4 regions of the Lysobacter sp. K5869 genome follow, and region 1 is predicted to be linked to each of the others. Evidence: predicted binding sites of a transcription regulator. Region 1 holds the regulator's gene; each other region holds the start of a gene.
The links. The regulator sigma-54, encoded in region 1, starts transcription at its own class of promoters, with help from an activator protein. The targets are predictions, from matches to a motif close to TGGCACGNGCNTTGC.
Positions count from the first base shown of each region.

Region 2: a site for sigma-54 is predicted at 1,193-1,207, ahead of pgaA (poly-beta-1,6 N-acetyl-D-glucosamine export porin PgaA). Genes of this name have one in related genera too.
Region 3: a site for sigma-54 is predicted at 727-741, ahead of J5226_RS09750 (prepilin-type N-terminal cleavage/methylation domain-containing protein). Genes of this name have one in related genera too.
Region 4: a site for sigma-54 is predicted at 1,009-1,023, ahead of glnA (type I glutamate--ammonia ligase). Genes of this name have one in related genera too.

Region 1 is NZ_CP072597.1:5,537,120-5,539,297, forward strand. Features, by position in the region: gene lptB (LPS export ABC transporter ATP-binding protein) at 1-40, shown strand, start outside; gene J5226_RS23515 (RNA polymerase factor sigma-54) at 160-1,617, shown strand; gene raiA (ribosome-associated translation inhibitor RaiA) at 1,946-2,178, shown strand, end outside.
Region 2 is NZ_CP072597.1:4,791,248-4,793,425, reverse strand. Features, by position in the region: gene pgaA (poly-beta-1,6 N-acetyl-D-glucosamine export porin PgaA) at 1-1,113, opposite strand, end outside; gene J5226_RS20100 (GH92 family glycosyl hydrolase) at 1,446-2,178, shown strand, end outside.
Region 3 is NZ_CP072597.1:2,258,496-2,260,673, reverse strand. Features, by position in the region: gene J5226_RS09750 (prepilin-type N-terminal cleavage/methylation domain-containing protein) at 843-1,265, shown strand; gene J5226_RS09745 (pilin) at 1,433-1,849, shown strand; gene J5226_RS09740 (tetratricopeptide repeat protein) at 1,950-2,178, shown strand, end outside.
Region 4 is NZ_CP072597.1:1,260,391-1,262,568, reverse strand. Features, by position in the region: gene glnA (type I glutamate--ammonia ligase) at 1-938, opposite strand, end outside; gene J5226_RS05385 (undecaprenyl-diphosphate phosphatase) at 1,218-2,024, shown strand; gene J5226_RS05380 (DUF2750 domain-containing protein) at 2,035-2,178, shown strand, end outside.

The DNA of each region.
Region 1 (2,178 bases):
TGTCCGTCGCGTGTATCTGGGCGACTCCTTCCGTCTGTAACCTCGAGCCGGCTGTACGTCTCGAGCGGCTCCGGGCGTGAGGCGACGCCCGCGATGCGCGACTCCGGCCCCCCGCCCTTCGGCGGGCGGCCGCCCAACCGGTCGCGTCCCTCCTCGATCATGAAGCCCCGCCTCCAAGCCTCTCTCGGACAACAGCTGGTGATGACGCCGCAATTGCGGCAGGCGATCCGCCTGCTGCAACTCTCGGCGGTCGAGCTGGAAGCCGAACTGGCGAGCGCGGTGGAAAGCAATCCGCTGCTGGACTGGACCGAGCCGGCGCCGCCCGAGCCGGGCGACTCCGGCGAGCCCATCCACGCCTCCACCGTCACCTCGTCCTCCTCGTCCGAGGACGGCAACGGCGAGAGCGCGCATCCGTCCGACGCCACGCCCGAGCCGGAGTGGACGATGGACGACGGCGAGACCTGGTACGAGCGGGTCGGCCCGTCCGACCACGACGACGATTCGCCCGCGGCCGAACAGGTCGCCGACGCCGAGACCCTGCTCGACCACCTGCTGTGGCAGTTGCACCTGAGCCCGCTGTCGCCGCGCGACCGCAGCATCGGCGTGGCCATCATCGAAGCCATCGACGACGACGGCTACCTGCGCGAACCGCTGCAGGCCATCGCCGATTCGCTGGCGCCGGAGCTCAGCGTCGGCGAAGACGAAGTCATGACCGTGCTGCATCAGGTGCAGCGCTTCGACCCGGTCGGCACCGGCGCGCGTTCGCTCAGCGAATGCCTGAGCCTGCAGCTGGGCACGCTGTCCAACGACACCCCGGGCAAGCAGCTCGCGCTGCAGATCGTCGCCGGCCCGCTCGAACGCCTGCCGCGCGTCGGCGTGCCCGGGCTGGCCGCCGAACTCAAGCTCGATCCGGCCGAGGTCGACGTCGCGGTGCAGTTGCTGCGCTCGCTCGACCCGCGCCCCGGCGCGCAGATGGGCGCGATCTCCACCGATACCTACGTCACCCCGGATGTGGTGATCTGGCGCCAGCAAGGGCTGTGGCGGGTCGCGCTGTCGGAGGCGATGCGCCCGCGCATCAGCATCCACCGCGGCTACGAAGGCATGATCCGCCACGCCAGCGCCTCCGACGCGAGCTATCTGCGCGGGCATCTGCAAGAAGCGCGCTGGCTGCTCAAGAGCCTGGAAGCGCGCGGCGACACCTTGCTGAAAGTGGCGCGTTGCCTGCTCAAGCAACAGGCCGCGTTCCTGGAATTCGGCGACAGCGCGCTGCGCCCGCTGACCCTGCGCGAGGTCGCCAACGAAGTCGGCCTGCACGAATCCACCGTCTCGCGCGCGATCGCGCGCAAGTACGCGCGCACCCCGCGCGGCACCGTGCCGCTGCGGGCGTTCTTCGCCTCCGGCATCGAGACCGGCGCCGGCGGCGAGGCCTCCAGCACCGCGATCCAGGCCATGATCCGGCGCCTGATCGAGGCCGAGAACCCGCGCAAGCCGCTGTCCGACGCGCGCCTGGCCGAGACCCTCAAGGCCACCGGCGTGCCGGTGGCGCGGCGCACCGTCGCCAAGTACCGCGAGGCGATGAGCATCCCGTCCTCGCAGGACCGCGTGCGCATGGCCTGAGCGCCCCCCCGGCGGCGCTGTCTGAACCGAGCCTCTCAGCCCCGTGCGCGACCGCGCCGCGGCTTATGCCGATTGCGCCCATCGCCATTGCAAAAACTTTACACAGTCGAAAAACCCTTGGCCGATCAAGGCCTTCGCGCGCGCCTACGACCAAAGCACGAAGCCGGCCCCTTGCGCCGGCGGCCCAGCGTGCGATGCTGGACTCCCTGGTTACGGCCAGGGCGTCACCCGGTTCCGTTTCGGTCCGGTAAGGCCGGGCGGAACCTCTCGAATGGCTCAGAGAGCCATGCAAGTTCTGCATTCATCCGCGACGTGAAGGAGGTCCCCGATGCGTATCGAAACCCACGGCCAGCAGATCGAAGTCACCGTAGCCCTGCGCGACTACGTGGAATCCAAGCTGGCCCGACTGCAACGCCACTTCGACCAACCTTTCGACGTCCGCACCCAGCTCAGCCTCGACAAGCCCGACCATCGAGCCGAAGCCACCCTCAATCTCGCCGGCCGCACCCTGCATTGCGATGCGGCGGCGGTGGACATGTACGCCGCCATCGACCTGCTCGC
Region 2 (2,178 bases), 750 kb from region 1:
GAGCAGTTGGTCGTGGATCGGGCGGGCGAGGTCGACGCGTTGGTGTTCGAGCAGGCCGCCGACTTGGCCGACGCGCGCGGAGACGTTGTCGGGCTCCATCGTCTGCGCCATGCGGAAGCGTTCCAGCGCGCGGTCGGTCCAGCCGCGCTTTTGGTAAAGCACGCCGAGGTCCGACTGCAGGCCCGGGTTGTTCGGGCCGATCGTCGCCATCTGTTCCAGGCGCTGCTGCGCGCCGACGGTGTCCTCGCCGTACAGGCGGATCATCGCTTGCTGGCTGTCGGCGTCGTAGTGGCGCAGGTTCTGGTGGCTTTCCTTGGCGCCGGGCACGCGCACGAACGCGGGCTGCGCTTGCTTGATCTTTTCCAGCTGTTTATCGGCGTCGTCGAAGCGTTCGCTTTCCGAGTAGGCGTAGGCCAGCTGCAGTTGCGAGTCTTCGTCCTCGGGCCATTGCTGGACGACGGTTTCCAGCACGGTCGCGGCTTCTTCGGGATGCTTGGCGGCGAGCAGCGAGGCGCCGACCTTGGCCAGCGCGTACATCGGGATCTCGATGTTCTGCGCCTTGAGTTCGCGGTAGCGCTCGACCACGTCGGCGTGGCGCTCCAGGTGGTTGAGCATCACCAGTTCGTCGAAGCGCGTGCGCAGGTCGGCCTGTTGCTGCTGCGGCGTCTGCGCGGCGCGGTTCTGCGCGAGCAGCTCGCGGGTGCGCTGCATTTCTTCCAGACGCAGCGCTTCGCTTTGCGGGTAGGCGGTGCCCCACAGCACCCGGCGGGCGAAGCGGTCGGCGTTCAGGCGCTGATGCTCGTCGGCGTTGAACAGCTGCGGCTTGGCCTGGGCCAGCGACCACGCGCGCTCGGCGCCGCCGAGGTCCGCCAAGGTCAGCACTTGCAGGCGGTACAGGCGGTCGTCGCCGGGGCGCGCGGCCTGGGCGGCTTCGATCCGCGCCAGGGCGGGCAGCCATTGGCGCTGTTCACGCAGGCGCTCGATCTCGGGCAGGGGATCGGCGGGCGCGGGATCGGAATTTTGCCGCGGTGCGGCAAAAACTGACGTTGTGGGGCAGGTTGCGATCACCGCCGCGAGGGCGGCGGCGAGGGCGAGGGGACGCTGTATAGGCATGGGCACCGGGTTCCGTTGGGCCGGGGGACGCTTCGGGATCGATAAAAATGTGAGAAGAGTCACATTTTAAGGTGTGGACGCAAAAGATGTGCCAAGTGGCCGCGGACGGCAACTGATTCTTGTAATTCAAGCCGTTGTTTTGATTGTATTTTTGTGCGGTGAAGAGGGCGTCTAGCGTGCTGCGCCGCGGTTTGACAAGGCGCTTTTAGATCGATTCAAATCGGTGCGAAGCAAGCAGGGACGGCGTCGATCGGCGTCGTTGGGGACAGGCTGTACGGGCTGAACCGTGCGGCGCGAATCGGACCCGGGTCCGGGGCAAGGGAGCAGCAGACATGTCGGTAAACCGAGGCCGCCGCCGCGCGGACGCGACCGTAACGGCCTTGGCCGCGGCCTTGGCGCTGGCTCTGGGCGCGCCGGCGCAGGCCAAGAGCCGGGTGTTCTGGAGTTCGTTCGAGCCGGCCGAGCCGGCCCCGGCGCTGCTCGCCGGCGGCGTTCCGCGCCTGCGCCCGGCCGGTGGCCCGCCCGCCGCGGCCGCGCTGACCGCCAAGCCCGAGGCCGGCTTCACCGGTCTGCACTCGTTGCGTTACGACGGCCAAGGCGGCGGCGAGCAGCGCGCGCAGGTGTTCGAGGTCGATCTGCCGGTGGCCAAGGACAGCGAGCTGTCGTATCGCCTGTTTCCGCTGTCGGCGCGGCAACTCGATGCCAAGGCGAGCCAGCTCGACGATCTGCGTTACGCCTCGACCTTCGTCGCGATCGACCTGGAATTCGACGACGGCACCCGCCTGTCGCAACTCAAGCCGGCCGACCGCTACGGCTTCGCGCTGACCGCGCGCGGCCAGGGCGAGGCGCGCTTGCTGTATCCGGATCAATGGAACGCGGTGAGCAGCCGCATCGGCGATCTCGCCGCGGGCAAGCGCGTGCGCAAGATCGTGCTGGTGCACGATGGCGCGGCGGGCGCGGCCTATGGCGGTTATCTGGACGATGTGCGGATCGAGCCGGCGCCGCTGCGCAAGGACAAGGAACTCGGCAAGCTCGCGGCCAAGCATCCCAGCGAGTTCGTCGACA
Region 3 (2,178 bases), 2.7 Mb from region 1:
GTGCCGATGCCCCAGGTATCGGCGCCGGAAACACAAAGCGCCGGCTCGCGAGAGCCGGCGCTTTGTGTTTCCGGCGAAAGAGTCGATCGAGCAATGGAAACCTGGGACTCGATACGGCACGAGAACAAAGATTCACCGCAAACCTGTTCGAGCCGCCACGACGCGGCTGAGCGGCACCGATAGCGACATGAGGAACGCAGCGACACGCAACGCACGCAGTTCGCCGTTCTCTCGCAAGACCGCATGACGTGCCGCACTGGGCACGCAGGACGCATCCGGCCTCTCATTATTCGATAGAGCGGTCCGCCCGGCAGTGGCGGCATCGCCCCGATACGGCATTCAAGGGCCTGCAACGCCTTCACGACCGGATCGGACCAGGCCGCTCGGTGAACACCGACGCCGCCGCCCCCCTATTTCCAGGCCAAGCGTTTGCGTCCACACCGACGCACAACGGCCCTTCCCAGGCCAGCTCTCGCAGGCGCCACTCTCCCACCCCATTCAGCCGCCAATTCCCGACAAGCGCCTTCGCGAGGCTCGTCGCAAAAGCTGCCCCCGGAGAATTTTCGGTGAACATCACATTTTCGAGGGGGCATCTTCCAATCTGACGTTTTTGGTCACCAGAACCTCCCCCGGACTGACCCAAAACGTCACCTCACTCACCCTTACCCAGCCTCGATGCGTGACTGCCCTAGCAGTTTCCTGGCCAGTGCCATATGCGCCACTACTTGGCACGGGTTGTGCGTAGTCCTTACGTGCACGGACAGCTCGCCAGGCACCTTCGATGGATCGAAAGCCGACGCTCGCTGGCACGTGAAGCAACCAACACTCCTAGGGGATACACCATGAAGAAGCAGCAAGGCTTTACCCTGATCGAACTGATGATCGTCATCGCGATCCTCGGCATCCTGATCGCCATCGCTCTGCCGGCCTACCAGGACTACACCGTCCGCACCAAGAACGCCGAGTGCCTGAACGTCGCCGCCGCCGCCAAGCTGGCCGTGTCCGAAACCGCTCAGGACCGTGGCTCGCTCGCCGCCATCACCTCCCAGTCGATCACCGGCTATGAGTTCAAGGCCAGCGACTACTGCAAGGACGTCAAGATCGCCGCCAACGGCGTGATCCAGACCGAAGCCCAGGCCACTGGCGCCGACAAGATGGCGAAGTTCGATCTGACCCCGGCTTTCAGCGCCGGTCGCATCGACTGGACCTGCAAGGAAACCAACGGTTCCAAGAAGTCGCAGCTGCCGGCCGAGTGCCGCGGCTAATACGCTGCCCGACAGCGTGAGCTACACCAGAAACCCCGGTTCGCCGGGGTTTCTGCTAAAGGGCGGCGGAGAAGCCCCACCACGCCTTTTTTTGCAGTAACGGATCACCCCCCTGACGATCCGACCGTTCCAAGGTTCATCGCACTGGCGCTTCCGGGGGTATCCCTATGAAACATCAATCAGGCTTCACCCTGATCGAACTGATGATCGTGATCGCGATCCTCGGCTTGCTGATAGCCATCGCGCTGCCGGCCTATCAGGACTACTCGATCCGAACCAAAAACGCGGAGTGCCTGTATGCCGCCGCCGGCGCCAAGATCGCGGTCAGCGAATCGGCGCAGGACATCGGCCAACTGGCCCTCATCACGCCCAGCAGCACCGGATACAAATTCGTTGCGAGCAAGTACTGCGCCTCCATCGATGTTGGCGACAAGGGCGTGCTGACGCTGACCACCCGCAACACGGGCGGAAAAGCCGCGAAGATCGAACTCACTCCCGGCGAAGGAAGCGGCCGAGTGGAGTGGGAGTGCAAGGAGCTCAACGGCGTGCCGAAGTCGCAACTTCCCGCCGAATGCAGGAAGTGATCCCGACACCCGCATATGGATGCTATAAGAACCCCGGCTCGCCGGGGTTCTTTTTTTGGCAAGCAACTCGAATTCCGCTGCAATGAACTTACGGTCGCCCATGTCCGCCAGCCAAACGCGCATCCTCTTCTACATCGCGGCACTCGCCACGCTCGTGCTTTATTGGTCGGGTTTGAAGGGCCCCTTCATTTTCGACGATGCGTACAACCTCGATCCACTGAAGCGCTGGATCGACGGCCAAGCGAGCGCGGCGGAAATCATCTTCGGCAACCAATCCGGTCCCTTGGGTCGCCCCGTTTCCATGGCCAGCTTTTGGCTTAGCGCGGCGA
Region 4 (2,178 bases), 1.7 Mb from region 1:
GTGAAGGCGTTGATGGCGCGCGCGTGCTTGAACACGCCGCCGATGTACCACAGCGCCATCTGCGACAGGCCGCCATAGCCGTCGCCGGAGAACAGGTTGACGCCGCCCTTGGCGAAGGACTGGTGCACGTGCATGCCGCTGCCGTTGTCGCCGACGATCGGCTTGGGCATGAAGGTCGCGGTCTTGCCGTTGCGGTGGGCGACGTTCTTGATGATGTACTTCATCGTCAACAGCTCGTCGGCCTTGGCGACCAGCGAGTTGAACTTGGTGCCGATCTCGCACTGGCCGGCGTTGGCGACTTCGTGGTGGTGCACTTCGACTTCGATGCCGACCTGTTCCAGCGTCTTGCACATCTCGGCGCGGATGTCGTGCAGCGAGTCGAGCGGCGCGACCGGGAAGTAGCCGCCCTTCACGCCCGGACGGTAGCCGCTGTTGCCGCCTTCGTATTCGCGGCCCGAGTTCCACGCGGCTTCTTCCGAATCGATGTGGAAGAAGGTGTGGCCCATGTCGTTGGCGTAACGCACCGAGTCGAAGATGAAGAACTCGGGTTCAGGGCCGAAGAAGGCCTGATCGGCGACGCCGCTGGACTTGAGGTAGGCCTCGGCGCGCTTGGCCACGCCGCGCGGGTCGCGCGAGTAGGCCTGCATGGTGGCCGGGTCGAGGATGTCGCAGGTCAGCACGACGGTCGGATCGGCGGTGAACGGATCCAGGAACGCGGTCGAGGCGTCGGGCAGCAGGATCATGTCCGACTCGTTGATGCCCTTCCAGCCGCTGATCGAGGAACCGTCGAACATCTTGCCGTCCTCGAACAGGCTCGGCTCGACGATCGACTTGGGGAAGGTCACGTGATGCTGCACGCCACGCATGTCGGTGAAGCGCAGATCGACGAATTCGACCTTGTGGTCCTTGATGAGCTTTTCGACGTGTTCGAGGGACATGGTTGGATCCGGGAATGAAGGGAATGAGGGGAGCGGGGAATGGCGGGAACGCGGTGACGTTGTAGAGAAAGCAAGGGGCGTGCCAACACAAATCCGATCCTAAACCCTTGATTATTCAGTCACCCCAGATCGTCCCAGCCCCACAAGGCACCAAAAAGAATCAGAAAACCGCTACCACGCACCAATTTAGTGCAACGCCGCATCGGCTATCCTGCCCGCCGCCCCGCTCCATCCATTCCCCGCTCCCCTCATTCCCCTCATTCCCTTCACCCCCCAAGCATGACTGACCTCCTAGCCGCCCTCCTCCTCGGCATCATCGAAGGCATCACCGAATTCCTCCCGATCTCCAGCACCGGCCACTTGCTGATCGCCCAGCACTGGCTCGGCGCGCGCTCGGACTTGTTCAACATCTCGATCCAGGCCGGCGCGATCCTCGCGGTGGTGGCGATCTACTGGAAGCGCTTGTGGGGACTGGCGCTGGGCTTCACTCAGCGCGACAACCTGGATTACCTGCTCAAGCTCGGCCTCGCCTTCGGCATCACCGCGGTGCTCGGGATCGTGGTCAAGAAGGCCGGCTTCACCCTGCCCGACCACGTCACCCCGATCGCTTGGGCGCTGGTGCTGGGCGGCGTGTGGATGGTCGCGGCCGAACACTTCGCCGCCAAGCGCGCGGCCGCGCTCGGCGAACGCAGCGAGATCACCTGGACGGTCGCGGCCCTGGTCGGCATCGCCCAGGTCGTGGCCGGCGTGTTTCCGGGCACCTCGCGCTCGGCGGCGACGATCTTCGTCGCCTTGCTGGCCGGCACCACTTCGCGCGCGGCGGCGACCGAGTTCGCGTTCCTGGTCGGCATCCCGACCATGTTCGCCGCCAGCGCCTACGAGCTGCTCGGCGTGGTCGGCACCCCGGCCGCGGCGCAGGAGGACTGGAGCGCGCTCGGCGTGGCCTTCGTCGCCTCGGCGGTGACCGCCTTCATCGCGGTCAAATGGCTGCTGCGCTACATCCAGAGCCACCGCTTCACCGCGTTCGCGATCTACCGCGTCGCGTTCGGCGCCGCGCTGTTGCTGCTGATGCCGAGCGGCGCCTGAGGACACCGCCATGACCGATCCGCACTGGGAACAGGAACTGCTCGACGACCAAGCGCTGTCCTCGCCGGAGCGCTACGCCGCCTTCGTGGCCGCGGTGGCGCGCGAGGGCCGCTTCTGGGTCGCCGAATCCGGCGACTACTTGCTGACCTTGTTC